2 linked regions of the Neobacillus sp. PS2-9 genome follow. The protein of the gene in region 1 binds, or shares a complex with, the protein of each later gene. Links are inferred from orthologs where the notes say so. Each region holds a gene or a part of one and is shown in the gene's direction. Other genes may lie near its edges.

Region 1 (8,922 bases):
TTGGTACAGCTTGTACAGGATAGGTAGGAGCCTGAGAAGCCGGAGCGCTAGCTTCGGTGGAGGCGTCGGTGGGATACTACCCTGGCTGTATTGAAATTCTAACCCGCACCCCTTATCGGGGTGGGAGACAGTGTCAGGTGGGCAGTTTGACTGGGGCGGTCGCCTCCTAAAGAGTAACGGAGGCGCCCAAAGGTTCCCTCAGAATGGTTGGAAATCATTCGTAGAGTGTAAAGGCACAAGGGAGCTTGACTGCGAGACCTACAAGTCGAGCAGGGACGAAAGTCGGGCTTAGTGATCCGGTGGTTCCGCATGGAAGGGCCATCGCTCAACGGATAAAAGCTACCCCGGGGATAACAGGCTTATCTCCCCAAGAGTCCACATCGACGGGGAGGTTTGGCACCTCGATGTCGGCTCATCGCATCCTGGGGCTGTAGTCGGTCCCAAGGGTTGGGCTGTTCGCCCATTAAAGCGGTACGCGAGCTGGGTTCAGAACGTCGTGAGACAGTTCGGTCCCTATCCGTCGTGGGCGCAGGAAATTTGAGAGGAGCTGTCCTTAGTACGAGAGGACCGGGATGGACGCACCGCTGGTGTACCAGTTGTCTTGCCAAAGGCATCGCTGGGTAGCTATGTGCGGACGGGATAAGTGCTGAAAGCATCTAAGCATGAAGCCCCCCTCAAGATGAGATTTCCCATAGCGTCAAGCTAGTAAGAACCCTGAAAGATGATCAGGTTGATAGGTCAGAGGTGGAAGCGTGGTAACATGTGGAGCTGACTGATACTAATCGTTCGAGGACTTAACCAATTTTTAAAGCGAACTCGTAGTTTACAAACACTTCTTCTGCATTATCTAGTTTTGAGAGAACGATCTCTCTAACAAAATAGTCTGGTAATTATGGCGAGAAGGTCACACCCGTTCCCATACCGAACACGGAAGTTAAGCTTCTCAGCGCCGATGGTAGTTGGGACGAAAGTCCCTGTGAGAGTAGGACGTTGCCAGGCAAAAAAAAAGACAACCTTTGATGGGTTGTCTTTTTTTTGTATATCATTAAAAGATAATATCCCTCAACACCCAAACTATCTAGATTCTAAACCTCCAATCATGAAATTTTTTAAACAATTAAAGGTTTCGCAACCGCGAGATTTGGGGAAAATCATTAGTAGGGAATCGTTGCATCTACATAAAGTTTTCAGTATAATTAAAGTCAAAGATAGTCAAAGTCAGAAAGATAGGGGGTGGGAAGATGAGAAACATCTCCGATATCATTGAAAAATACTTAAAGCAAGTCCTTGAAATGAGTGAGGAAGACCTTGTTGAAATTAAACGAAGTGAAATCGCTGATAAATTTCAATGTGTTCCTTCACAAATTAATTACGTTATAAACACTCGTTTTACCATAGAAAGAGGCTATATTGTCGAAAGCAAGAGAGGTGGGGGTGGATACATCAGAATTATGAAGGTTCAATCCCATGATTTGGCCCACTTAATTGAACAACTGCTCTCACTTATTCAAAAGCACATTAGCCAAACAAGTGCTGAGGATGTCATTTTACGACTGGTTCAGGAAGAGATTATTACGAATCGGGAAGCTAAAATTATGTTAAGTGTAATTGACCGTTCAGTATTATATATTGATCTTCCATACCGAGATGAATTGCGTGCGAGAATGCTAAAAGCTATGTTAACATCATTAAAATATAAATAATTTTTGCTGCTGGAGAGGTGAAAAGATGATTTGCCAAGAATGTAATCAAAGGCCTGCAGCACTTCATTTTACAAAAATCATTAATGGCGAAAAAACAGAAGTGCATCTTTGTGAAAAATGTGCGCAGGAAAAGGGCGAAATGTTTATGATTGGTGGAGAAACAGGATTTGCTTTTAATAACTTATTAGCAGGCCTACTCAATATTGATTCATATCAAAAATCCAATCAAAGCCCTTTCCATCAAGAAGAAATCCTTCAATGCGAACACTGCTCCATGACATTTCCTCAGTTTTTAAAAGTTGGGCGCTTTGGATGTGCGTATTGCTATGACACATTTAAAGAACAGCTAAAACCTGTATTACGAAGGTTGCATAGTGGCAACTGGACACATAACGGTAAAATTCCAAAACGAATTGGCGGCAGTATCTTTCTCCGTAAGCAAATTGATGAATTAAAACATGATTTACGGAACGCCATTTCCCACGAGGAATTTGAGAAAGCGGCGGAGATCCGCGATGAGATTCGCACATTAGAGAAACAATTAAATGGAAGTGAAGAGGGAGGGGAATAACGTGTCGCTTGAACGTTTTCTTAATCAGGCAGTTAGTTCCTGGATGAGCGAAGAGGGACCTGATTCGGATATAGTCCTTAGTTCACGGATTCGCTTAGCCCGAAACTTTGACGCATATAAATTTCCAACACTTTTTTCACATGAAGAAGCAAAAAGAATTATAGAAAATTTGGAGGAAATTTTTCAAAAGACGGATTTACAAAAGTTCGGACAGATGGAACTGTTGAAAGTTGACAGTATGCAGCCTCTACAAAAACGAGTACTAGTAGAAAAGCATTTAATTAGTCCGAATCTGGCGGAGGATTCACCATATGGTGCAGTTCTTTTAACCGAAAATGAAGAAGTTAGTATAATGATAAATGAAGAGGATCATATCCGAATTCAATGCTTGTTTCCAGGCTTGCAACTATCAGAAGCATTGGATGCTGCTAATGAAATAGATGATTGGCTAGAAAGTAATATTCAATATGCGTTTGATGAACAGTATGGCTATTTAACAAGCTGTCCTACCAATGTTGGAACTGGCCTCCGGGCATCCGTGATGATGCATTTGCCAGGGTTAATCCTTACGCAGCAAATTAATCGAATTATCCCAGCAATCAACCAATTAGGGCTGGTTGTACGAGGAATTTATGGTGAGGGAAGTGAAGCTCTAGGTAATATTTTTCAAATCTCTAATCAAATTACTCTTGGAAAATCAGAAGTAGACATCTGCCGTGACTTAAAAGGGGTTGTAAGCCAACTCATCTCACAAGAAAGGTCAGCGAGGGAAGCATTACGGAAAACTTCGAACATACAATTAGAAGACAGAGTCTTTCGCTCGTTGGGGGTTCTAACGAATAGTCGTATTATTGAAACGAAGGAAGCAGCAAGGTGTTTATCTGATGTACGGCTTGGAATAGATATGGGCCTTATTGATAACATGCCTAAAACCATATTAAATGAATTAATGATTTTAACACAGCCAGGTTTTCTCCAGCAATATGCCGGAGGTCCTTTAAGACCTCATGAAAGGGATATTAGGAGAGCAGCTTTAATTAGAGAACGACTTAAAATGGAACAGCAAAAATAGGTGAGGAGGAAGAGAATATGATGTTCGGCCGTTTTACTGAAAGAGCACAAAAGGTTCTTGCATTAGCACAAGAGGAAGCGATTCGTCTTGGACACAACAATATTGGAACAGAACATATTTTGTTAGGCTTAGTTCGAGAAGGTGAAGGAATTGCAGCAAAAGCACTTTATGGTCTTGGATTGGGTTCTGATAAAATTCAGAAGGAAGTAGAAACTTTAATTGGCAAAGGACAAGAAGCTTCTCAAACGATTCACTATACACCTAGAGCGAAAAAGGTCATTGAATTATCGATGGATGAGGCAAGAAAGCTAGGACATTCTTATGTGGGTACAGAGCATATCCTTCTGGGATTGATTCGTGAAGGAGAAGGAGTAGCTGCTCGAGTACTTAATAATTTGGGTGTAAGCTTAAACAAAGCACGTCAGCAGGTTCTTCAATTATTAGGAAGTAATGAATCTGGGGGACATCAGGGCGGAGCATCTGTTAGTGCTAATACACCAACACTCGATAGCCTTGCTCGAGATTTAACCTCCATTGCCCGTGAAGGCAGCCTGGATCCTGTTATTGGCCGGAGTAAAGAAATACAGCGTGTCATTGAAGTTCTTAGCCGCCGGACAAAGAACAATCCAGTATTAATTGGTGAACCAGGAGTGGGTAAAACAGCGATTGCTGAAGGTCTTGCCCAGCAAATTGTAAACAATGAGGTACCTGAAATTCTTCGAGATAAGCGTGTAATGACACTAGACATGGGAACGGTTGTTGCCGGAACCAAATACCGCGGAGAATTTGAAGACCGTTTGAAAAAAGTTATGGATGAAATCCGCCAAGCAGGGAATATCATCTTGTTTATTGATGAGCTCCACACATTAATTGGGGCAGGAGGCGCAGAAGGTGCGATTGATGCATCCAATATTTTAAAGCCATCGCTTGCACGCGGCGAACTTCAGTGTATCGGAGCGACCACGCTTGATGAATATCGAAAGTACATTGAAAAAGATGCTGCACTAGAACGCCGATTCCAGCCGATTCGTGTGGATGAGCCAACTGCTGAAGAATCTGTTCAAATTTTACAAGGCTTGCGTGACCGATATGAGGCTCACCACCGTGTTTCGATTACGGATGAAGCAATTGAAGCAGCAGTTAAGCTTTCTGACCGTTATATTTCCGACCGATTCCTGCCTGATAAGGCGATTGATTTAATCGACGAAGCTGGCTCGAAGGTACGACTCCGTTCCTATACGACACCTCCAAATTTAAAAGAATTAGAGGTCAAGCTCGATGAAGTACGTAAGGAAAAAGATGCGGCAGTACAAAGCCAGGAGTTTGAAAAGGCTGCGTCACTAAGAGATACAGAGCAGCGTCTTCGCGAACAGTTAGAAGAAACGAAGAAGACGTGGAAGGAAAAGCAAGGAAAAGAAAACAATGAAGTAACAGTAGAGGATATTGCAACTGTGGTATCAAGCTGGACGGGAGTACCTGTCTCTAAGCTTGCAGAAACAGAAACAGCTAAGTTACTTAATTTAGAGGAATTACTGCATTCCCGTGTCATTGGCCAAGAGGAAGCAGTCATTGCTGTTTCAAAAGCGGTACGTCGTGCTAGAGCCGGATTAAAAGATCCAAAGCGCCCTATTGGTTCCTTTGTTTTCCTTGGACCTACTGGAGTGGGTAAAACGGAATTGGCGCGTGCCCTTGCTGAGGCGATGTTTGGTGACGAGGATGCGATGATTCGGATCGATATGTCTGAATATATGGAGAAGCACTCTACCTCTAGACTTGTAGGTTCCCCTCCAGGATATGTCGGCTATGAGGAAGGCGGTCAATTAACGGAAAAGGTCCGCCGGAAACCATACTCTGTTATTCTGCTTGATGAGATTGAAAAGGCACATCCAGATGTGTTTAATATTCTCCTTCAAGTCCTTGAAGATGGCCGTTTAACAGATTCAAAAGGAAGAACAGTGGATTTCAGAAATACAGTTCTCATTATGACATCCAACGTTGGTGCGGAAGCCCTGAAGCGAAACAAGTATGTGGGCTTTAATATCCAGGATGGCGAGCATGATTACAAAGACATGAAGGGGAAAGTAATGGAAGAGCTAAAGAAAGCCTTCCGTCCTGAATTCTTGAACCGGATTGATGAAATCATTGTTTTCCATGCGTTAGAGAAGAAGCATTTGGATGAGATCGTTACATTGCTATCTGATCAATTAATTAAGCGTCTAAATGAACAAAATATTTCATTAGAATTAACAGCTGCCGCAAGGGGGAAAATTTCCCAAGAAGGGTATGACCCAGAATATGGTGCAAGACCGTTACGCAGAGCGATTCAAAAGCATATTGAAGACCGTCTTTCTGAAGAGCTGTTAAAAGGCACCTTATTAACAGGTCAGCATGCTATAATTGATGTAGTTGATGGTGAGTTTGTCGTAAGAATGGCTGAAAAAACTAGTTTAGTAAAATAGACCATTTCCATCACTGAATCATTTAGTTTGATATGGTCAAGCAGAGGTACACGTGAATAAAGTCCAACCGTGTACCTCTTTTTTCATTTTTGGGATATATGGAAAGGTAGAAGAAATCGATGGCAAAACGAAAAACAAAGTTTATGTGTCAGGAGTGCGGATATGAGTCTCCCAAGTGGATGGGAAAATGTCCAGGCTGCGGACAATGGAATTCGATGGTTGAAGAGGTTGAAGTAACGGGTACAACAAGAAGAGGAGCGTTTGCCCATTCTCCAAGCGGTTCAAATATCTTAACCAAACCAATGCCTATTACATCTATTGAGATGGAAAATGAACCGAGAATATTAACTGACTTAAATGAGCTGAATCGTGTACTTGGCGGTGGAGTGGTTAAGGGTTCATTGGTTTTAATAGGGGGAGACCCGGGAATCGGAAAATCGACCCTCTTGCTGCAAGTTTCTTCGCAGTTAGCTAAAAAAGGGAATCAGGTATTATACATATCTGGTGAGGAGTCAATGAGGCAGACAAAGCTCCGTGCAGAACGATTAGGTATTGCATCTGAAAACTTATTTGTATACTCAGAGACCAATCTTGATGAAATTAACCGCACCATTGAAAGTACAAATCCTAGCTTTGTTATTATTGACTCAATCCAAACCATTTTCCATCCAGATGTAACATCAGCACCAGGTAGTGTATCTCAGGTTCGTGAATGTACCTCTGAATTAATGAGAATTGGTAAAACCAAAGGGATTGCTATTTTTATCGTGGGTCATGTGACAAAGGAAGGGTCTATTGCGGGGCCTAGGCTGTTAGAGCACATGGTGGATACTGTTCTTTATTTTGAAGGGGAAAGACATCACACCTATCGGATTTTACGGGCTGTGAAGAATCGCTTTGGCTCAACCAATGAAATGGGTATCTTTGAAATGAAGGAATTTGGCCTCGATGAAGTAGAGAACCCATCGGAAATTTTTTTGGAAGAACGTTCCCGTGGAGCGGCAGGTTCGACCGTAGTAGCCTCGATGGAAGGGACACGGCCGGTGTTAGTTGAAATACAAGCGTTAATTTCACCAACTAGCTTTGGTAACCCGCGAAGAATGGCAACGGGTATTGACCATAACCGTGTACCACTGTTAATGGCGGTTTTAGAAAAGAGAGTGGGTATGCTTTTGCAGAATCAGGATGCCTATTTAAAAGTTGCAGGGGGCGTCAAATTAGATGAACCTGCGATCGATTTAGCTGTTGCGGTTAGTATTGCTTCCAGTTTTAGAGATAAGCCAACAAAACCGACTGACTGTATTATTGGCGAGGTCGGACTAACGGGTGAAGTAAGAAGGGTTTCAAGAATTGAGCAGCGCGTTCAAGAAGCTGCAAAATTAGGTTTTGAACGAGTGATTTTACCTGCAAACAATTTAGGAGGCTGGAAGGCACCAGAGGGAGTTCAACTAATAGGCGTATCTTCCGTTAGTGAGGCACTCAAAGCAGCGTTGGGAGGGTAGCAGATGGAAAATAAAAAGCTTGGTGAACAATCAATAAATGAGGTATTACAGTTTATTGCACCAGGGACACCTATTCGCGAGGGGATTGAGAATGTTCTAAGAGCAAATACAGGCGGGCTGATTGTCGTGGGATACAATGACAAGGTGAAAAGTATTGTCGATGGAGGTTTTGAGATTAATTGTCCCTTTTCACCAAGCTTTTTATATGAGTTAGCAAAAATGGATGGTGCAATTATTTTAAATGAATTAGGAAATAAGATTCTTTTTGCTAATGCCCAGCTTGCCCCCAATTCAGAAATATCCTCGACCGAAACAGGCATGCGGCATCGTACGGCTGAACGAGTAGCTAGACAAACGAAAACACTTGTCATTGCCATTTCACAAAGAAGAAATGTCATTACCCTTTACCAAGGGAATTTCCGCTATTCGTTAAAAGATATCTCCGTCATCTTAACAAAAGCAAACCAAGCGATTCAGACGCTAGAAAAGTATAAGGTAGTGCTGGAGCAGAGTATAACAAACCTAAGTATTCTTGAATTTGAGGAGTCGGTTACATATAACGATTTCTTGCTTGTTCTTCATCGGTTTGAAATGGTGTTAAAGATAAAAAATGAACTATTATCCTTTCTGCATGAACTTGGAACAGAAGGACGGCTCATTCGATTACAGATGAATGAAATATTAATGGAATTAGAAGAAGAAACACTCTTAATTATCAAAGATTACGCATTTGAACGGGATATTAAGGCACGTGAAGTTTTGCAGAGAATGCAGGTATTGACTGCCAGTGGAAATATCGAGGATACGGTTTTATTAAAATTAATGGGCTACCATGGTTATGTTCATTTGGAAGAAAATAAGAAACCGCGTGGCTATCGCATCCTTCATAAAATTCCGAGACTGCCGTCCATCATTATTGAAAACTTGATTAGCAGCTTTGGGGAGCTATCTAAAATTATGATGGCAACAGTAGAAGAGCTAGATGAAGTGGAAGGGATTGGGGAAGTTCGGGCTAAAAAAATTAAAGAAGGGTTTAAATTAGTCAAAGATCGCCTATATACCGATCGCCATCTATAAGGATATATATAGAGTGGGAGTAGGGATTTCCAATTGTTTGACAATGGATTTTTCCAGTGCTAACCTATGGGAAGTAATCATTATTCCTTTCTAATAACGAATATATTTCAAACGATTTACATTTTGGAAAAATAATCATCAAATTAACGTTTCAATTTTAAGAAAATGTTTATAATGAATTAGAGGAGGTGAAGGAATGTTAAAACGTATTGTGCAGGCATGCTTCCTCATTATGGGAGGTACGCTAGGAATATTGTTATTACCGGAATTGTTCAGACTTCTTCATATAAATGACATTCCAGTAATTAATAACTCTTATGTTATTGCTATGTTAGGGGCTATTATTTTTTATCTTATTACCTTTTGGGCAGTAGATTACGTCTTTAATTTTATTAAATGGGCGGAAGATTCGTTAGTAAAAGTTCCTGTGACGGATGTCCTTTTTGGTAGTTTGGGCCTTATTTTTGGGTTATTTGTTGCCTTCTTAGTTGGCTTTGCGCTAAATGCTGTTCAAGTGCCAATCTTAAATGCGGTTGCT
Region 2 (3,400 bases), 1.2 Mb from region 1 along the record:
TTAAATGTAAAATCGTAAATTTATTGAAACTTTTCTTCACATCATTCGTCTAATATAATATGAGTCATGTATTTCTTTCCTTTCTATAATATTTGGAAAAAGGGATACCTTTTTTAGTATCAGTGGTGTATAATAATTATAGAAATTCCTTATTTATAATCATTTTAATTACAACTGTGTTACAATTATAAAATTTAAGTTAAAAATAGTTTTATTTCTATATATTGATAAGAGTATTACATCCGTAAATAATAGAGGAGTGTGAATTAGGATGGTAACACTATACACTTCACCAAGTTGTACATCATGTCGTAAAGCAAAATCATGGTTAGAAGAGCATGAGATTCCATACTCTGAAAGAAATATATTCTCTGAGCCCCTATCCATGGAGGAGATTAAAGCAATTCTTCGTATGACGGAAGATGGGACAGACGAAATTATTTCAACCAGATCAAAGACATTCCAAAAATTGAATGTCAACTTAGATTCAATGCCGCTTCAGGATTTGTTTGGATTAATTAAAGAAAATCCAGGCTTGTTACGTCGACCTATAATTATTGATGAAAAACGGTTACAGGTTGGATATAACGAAGATGAAATTAGACGGTTTCTTCCAAGAAAAGTGCGTACATTCCAACTAAGGGAAGCGCAGCGGATGGTTAATTAAATCATAAGACCTTCATAATTAGGAGGTCTTTTTTGTATTTAATCCAAAAAATTTGTTCTTTTAGAGGCATTTTGCTACAATAAATAAACTATCATAATAATAACGATAGGCATTATAATGGTTTTTTAGTTTTTAACCTTTTTTATTTCCCATATTAGTGCTTTTGTCATAAAATGAAAGTACAAGAATATTTCCTTTTTTATGAAGGCAAATAGGATGAATTATCTGCTTGGGGGTATTTTGTCCCTTCAATATGGTAAACGGAAGGGAGAGGTTATGGTGGAGATTGAACGTATTAACGAAAATACTGTTAAATTTTACATTTCCTATGGAGATATTGAGGAAAGAGGATTTGACCGTGAAGAAATATGGTACAATCGTGAACGAAGTGAAGAACTCTTTTGGGAAATGATGGATGAAGTGCATGGCGAAGAAGAATTTGTGGTTGAAGGTCCGCTTTGGATACAGGTTCAGGCTCTAGAGAAGGGGTTAGAGGTTCTGGTTACTAAAGCACAGCTTTCTAAAGATGGGCAAAAGTTCGAGCTCCCACTTCCTAGTGATAAAATGAAAGATATTCCGGTGGATGAAAAAATTGAAGAACTTTTAGACCAACATTTCAATCCACAACATTTAGAGGAAGAAGAGATCCTCTTAGAGGAAGAGACTCTAGAATTTCTTCTCGTTTTTAAAGATTTTGAAGATATTATTATGCTTTCAAGCCGTCCAGGGTTAGATGATTTAGTGACTAAACTTTATCATTTTGAAGGTAAGTACTATTTATATACAGAATTTCCTGAAGATGTGTTTGAAGAAGATCAAATTGATGACATTCTAAGTATTTTACTCGAATATGGATATGAAACACAGATAACCATTCATCGTGTACAAGAATATGGGAAAGAAATAATCTCCGAAAATGTCTTTGCTGAATTACGAAAACATTTTGGCTAGTTTGCATACCGATTTCAAAACTGAAATCGGTTTTTTTACATAATAAGAAAGTATAAAATTCGACTTTGAGAATTGTCCAGCTCCAGCGCCTAGCCCCTCGGGTCAAATAACCTTCTGCAAGAAAGTCAAAGAGCGACTTTTCTTGCAGAAGAACATTTGCCTGTCGGGGCTGATCAAGGCGCTTATGCTTTTCATATCATGATTAAATAAGGTATATTTTGGCAGGTGAGTAATCTGAAAAACACAGTAAGGGTTATAGTGTTTGTAGCCGTATTATCCGTACTATGGTTTTTCTTTCGTGACCAATTACAAGGTGGAGTATTTGGTTTTTTAAGTATCTTCATAACGTTTTCGGTCATTTTTATTGGGATCGTTATTTTCTTCGAAAACCGACATCCTACGCAAACCATCACATGGTTAGTGGTATTAGGAAGCTTTCCGCTAATTGGTTTTTTCTTTTATCTTTTATTTGGACGTAATTATCGAAAGGAGAGAATGTTTAGGAAGAAGTATTTCTTAGATAAGCAGGCTTTTCTAACGGTTGAAGGGGAAGACGATCCGAGAAGTGAAGAGAAGCGCCGATTACTCGGAGAGCACCAAGGAAGATTATTTACACTTGCACATAAGCTTGGGAACAGCCCTATCTCTTTTGATACTTCTACAAAAGTACTGACTAATGGAGAAGAGACTTTCCGGAACATTATTGATGAGTTGAAAAGAGCAAGGCACCATATTCATCTAGAATATTATATTGTTCGACATGACCATATTGGCCAGGAAATCAAGGATATCTTGATTGAAAAGGCGAATCAAGGTGTTAAAGTAAGATTCCTTTTCGACGCAGTTGGTTCCTGGAAATTATCAAAAGCATACATTAATGATTTACGAGGAGCTGGTATTGAAACCGTTCCATTTGGACCAGTAAGATTACCATTTTTAAATAATAAATTTAATTTCCGTAATCATAGAAAAATTATCGTAATTGATGGAACGATTGGCTTTGTTGGCGGATTAAATATTGGTGATGAATATTTAGGAAGGGACAAAGAAATAGGTTTCTGGCGGGATACACATTTGATGTTAAAGGGAGAAGCCGTTCGTACCCTCCAACTCATTTTTTTGCAGGACTGGTACTACATGACGAACCACAGTTTTCTAACAGCGGAATATTTATCACCACAACTTGATGATAAAAGTCATGGCGGGGTTCAATTGATTGCTGGTGGTCCTGATAATGAGTGGAGTGTTATAAAAAATATATTTTTCGCTATGATTACATCGGCTAAAAAAAATGTCTGGATTGCATCACCGTATTTTATTCCAGATGAAGATATCTTTTCGGCAATAAAAGTGGCAGCTTTAAGCGGTGTGGATGTCAGGTTGCTTGTTCCCAACCGTCCTGATAAACGAATTGTTTTTCATGCCTCAAGGTCCTATTTTCCTGAATTATTGGAAGCTGGGGTAAAGGTGTACGAATATGAAAGAGGATTTATGCATAGTAAAATTGTTATTGTCGACGGTGAACTTGCCTCTATCGGCACATCGAACATGGATATGCGGAGTTTTCATTTAAATTTTGAAGTAAATGCATTTTTATTCCGAACGAATAGTACGGAGAAACTCGTTATGGAATATTTAAATGATCTCAAAAATGCCAAGGAGCTCAATCTACTCACATTTCAAAAACGGCATTTTGGTTTGCGGATTTTAGAGTCAACGGCAAGGCTGCTATCTCCTCTTTTATAATCGAGCGCGTCTTCGTGAATTGTCCAACTCCAGCGC

What was found.
Region 2: the proteins of clpC (region 1) and mecA are in contact, whole or in part, in a solved structure (PDB 3PXG), measured with the Bacillus subtilis proteins. The link is inferred for Neobacillus sp. PS2-9 from one-to-one orthologs.

The regions. Positions count from the first base shown.
Region 1 is NZ_CP133269.1:5,120,666-5,129,587, reverse strand. Bases 3,032-6,084 are described here. They hold clpC (ATP-dependent protease ATP-binding subunit ClpC), read left to right. Parts: upstream 3,032-3,363; coding sequence 3,364-5,805; downstream 5,806-6,084. Other genes in these bases: radA (DNA repair protein RadA), read left to right, coding at 5,925-6,084; RCG25_RS25675 (protein-arginine kinase McsB), read left to right, coding at 3,032-3,346. Also shown: RCG25_RS25685 (CtsR family transcriptional regulator), read left to right, coding at 1,242-1,703; RCG25_RS25680 (protein-arginine kinase activator protein McsA), read left to right, coding at 1,729-2,274; more of RCG25_RS25675, read left to right, coding at 2,276-3,031; more of radA, read left to right, coding at 6,085-7,307; DNA integrity scanning diadenylate cyclase DisA, read left to right, coding at 7,311-8,384; RCG25_RS25655 (PIN/TRAM domain-containing protein), read left to right, coding at 8,581-8,922. UniProt on the Bacillus subtilis protein: Competence gene repressor; required for cell growth at high temperature. Negative regulator of comK expression. May interact with MecA to negatively regulate comK.
Region 2 is NZ_CP133269.1:3,932,335-3,935,734, reverse strand. The notes cover bases 1-2,782. They hold mecA (adaptor protein MecA), read left to right. Parts: upstream 1-946; coding sequence 947-1,618; downstream 1,619-2,782. Other genes in these bases: cls (cardiolipin synthase), read left to right, coding at 1,853-2,782; spxA (transcriptional regulator SpxA), read left to right, coding at 272-667. Outside these bases: more of cls, read left to right, coding at 2,783-3,364. UniProt on the Bacillus subtilis protein: Enables the recognition and targeting of unfolded and aggregated proteins to the ClpC protease or to other proteins involved in proteolysis. Acts negatively in the development of competence by binding ComK and recruiting it to the ClpCP protease.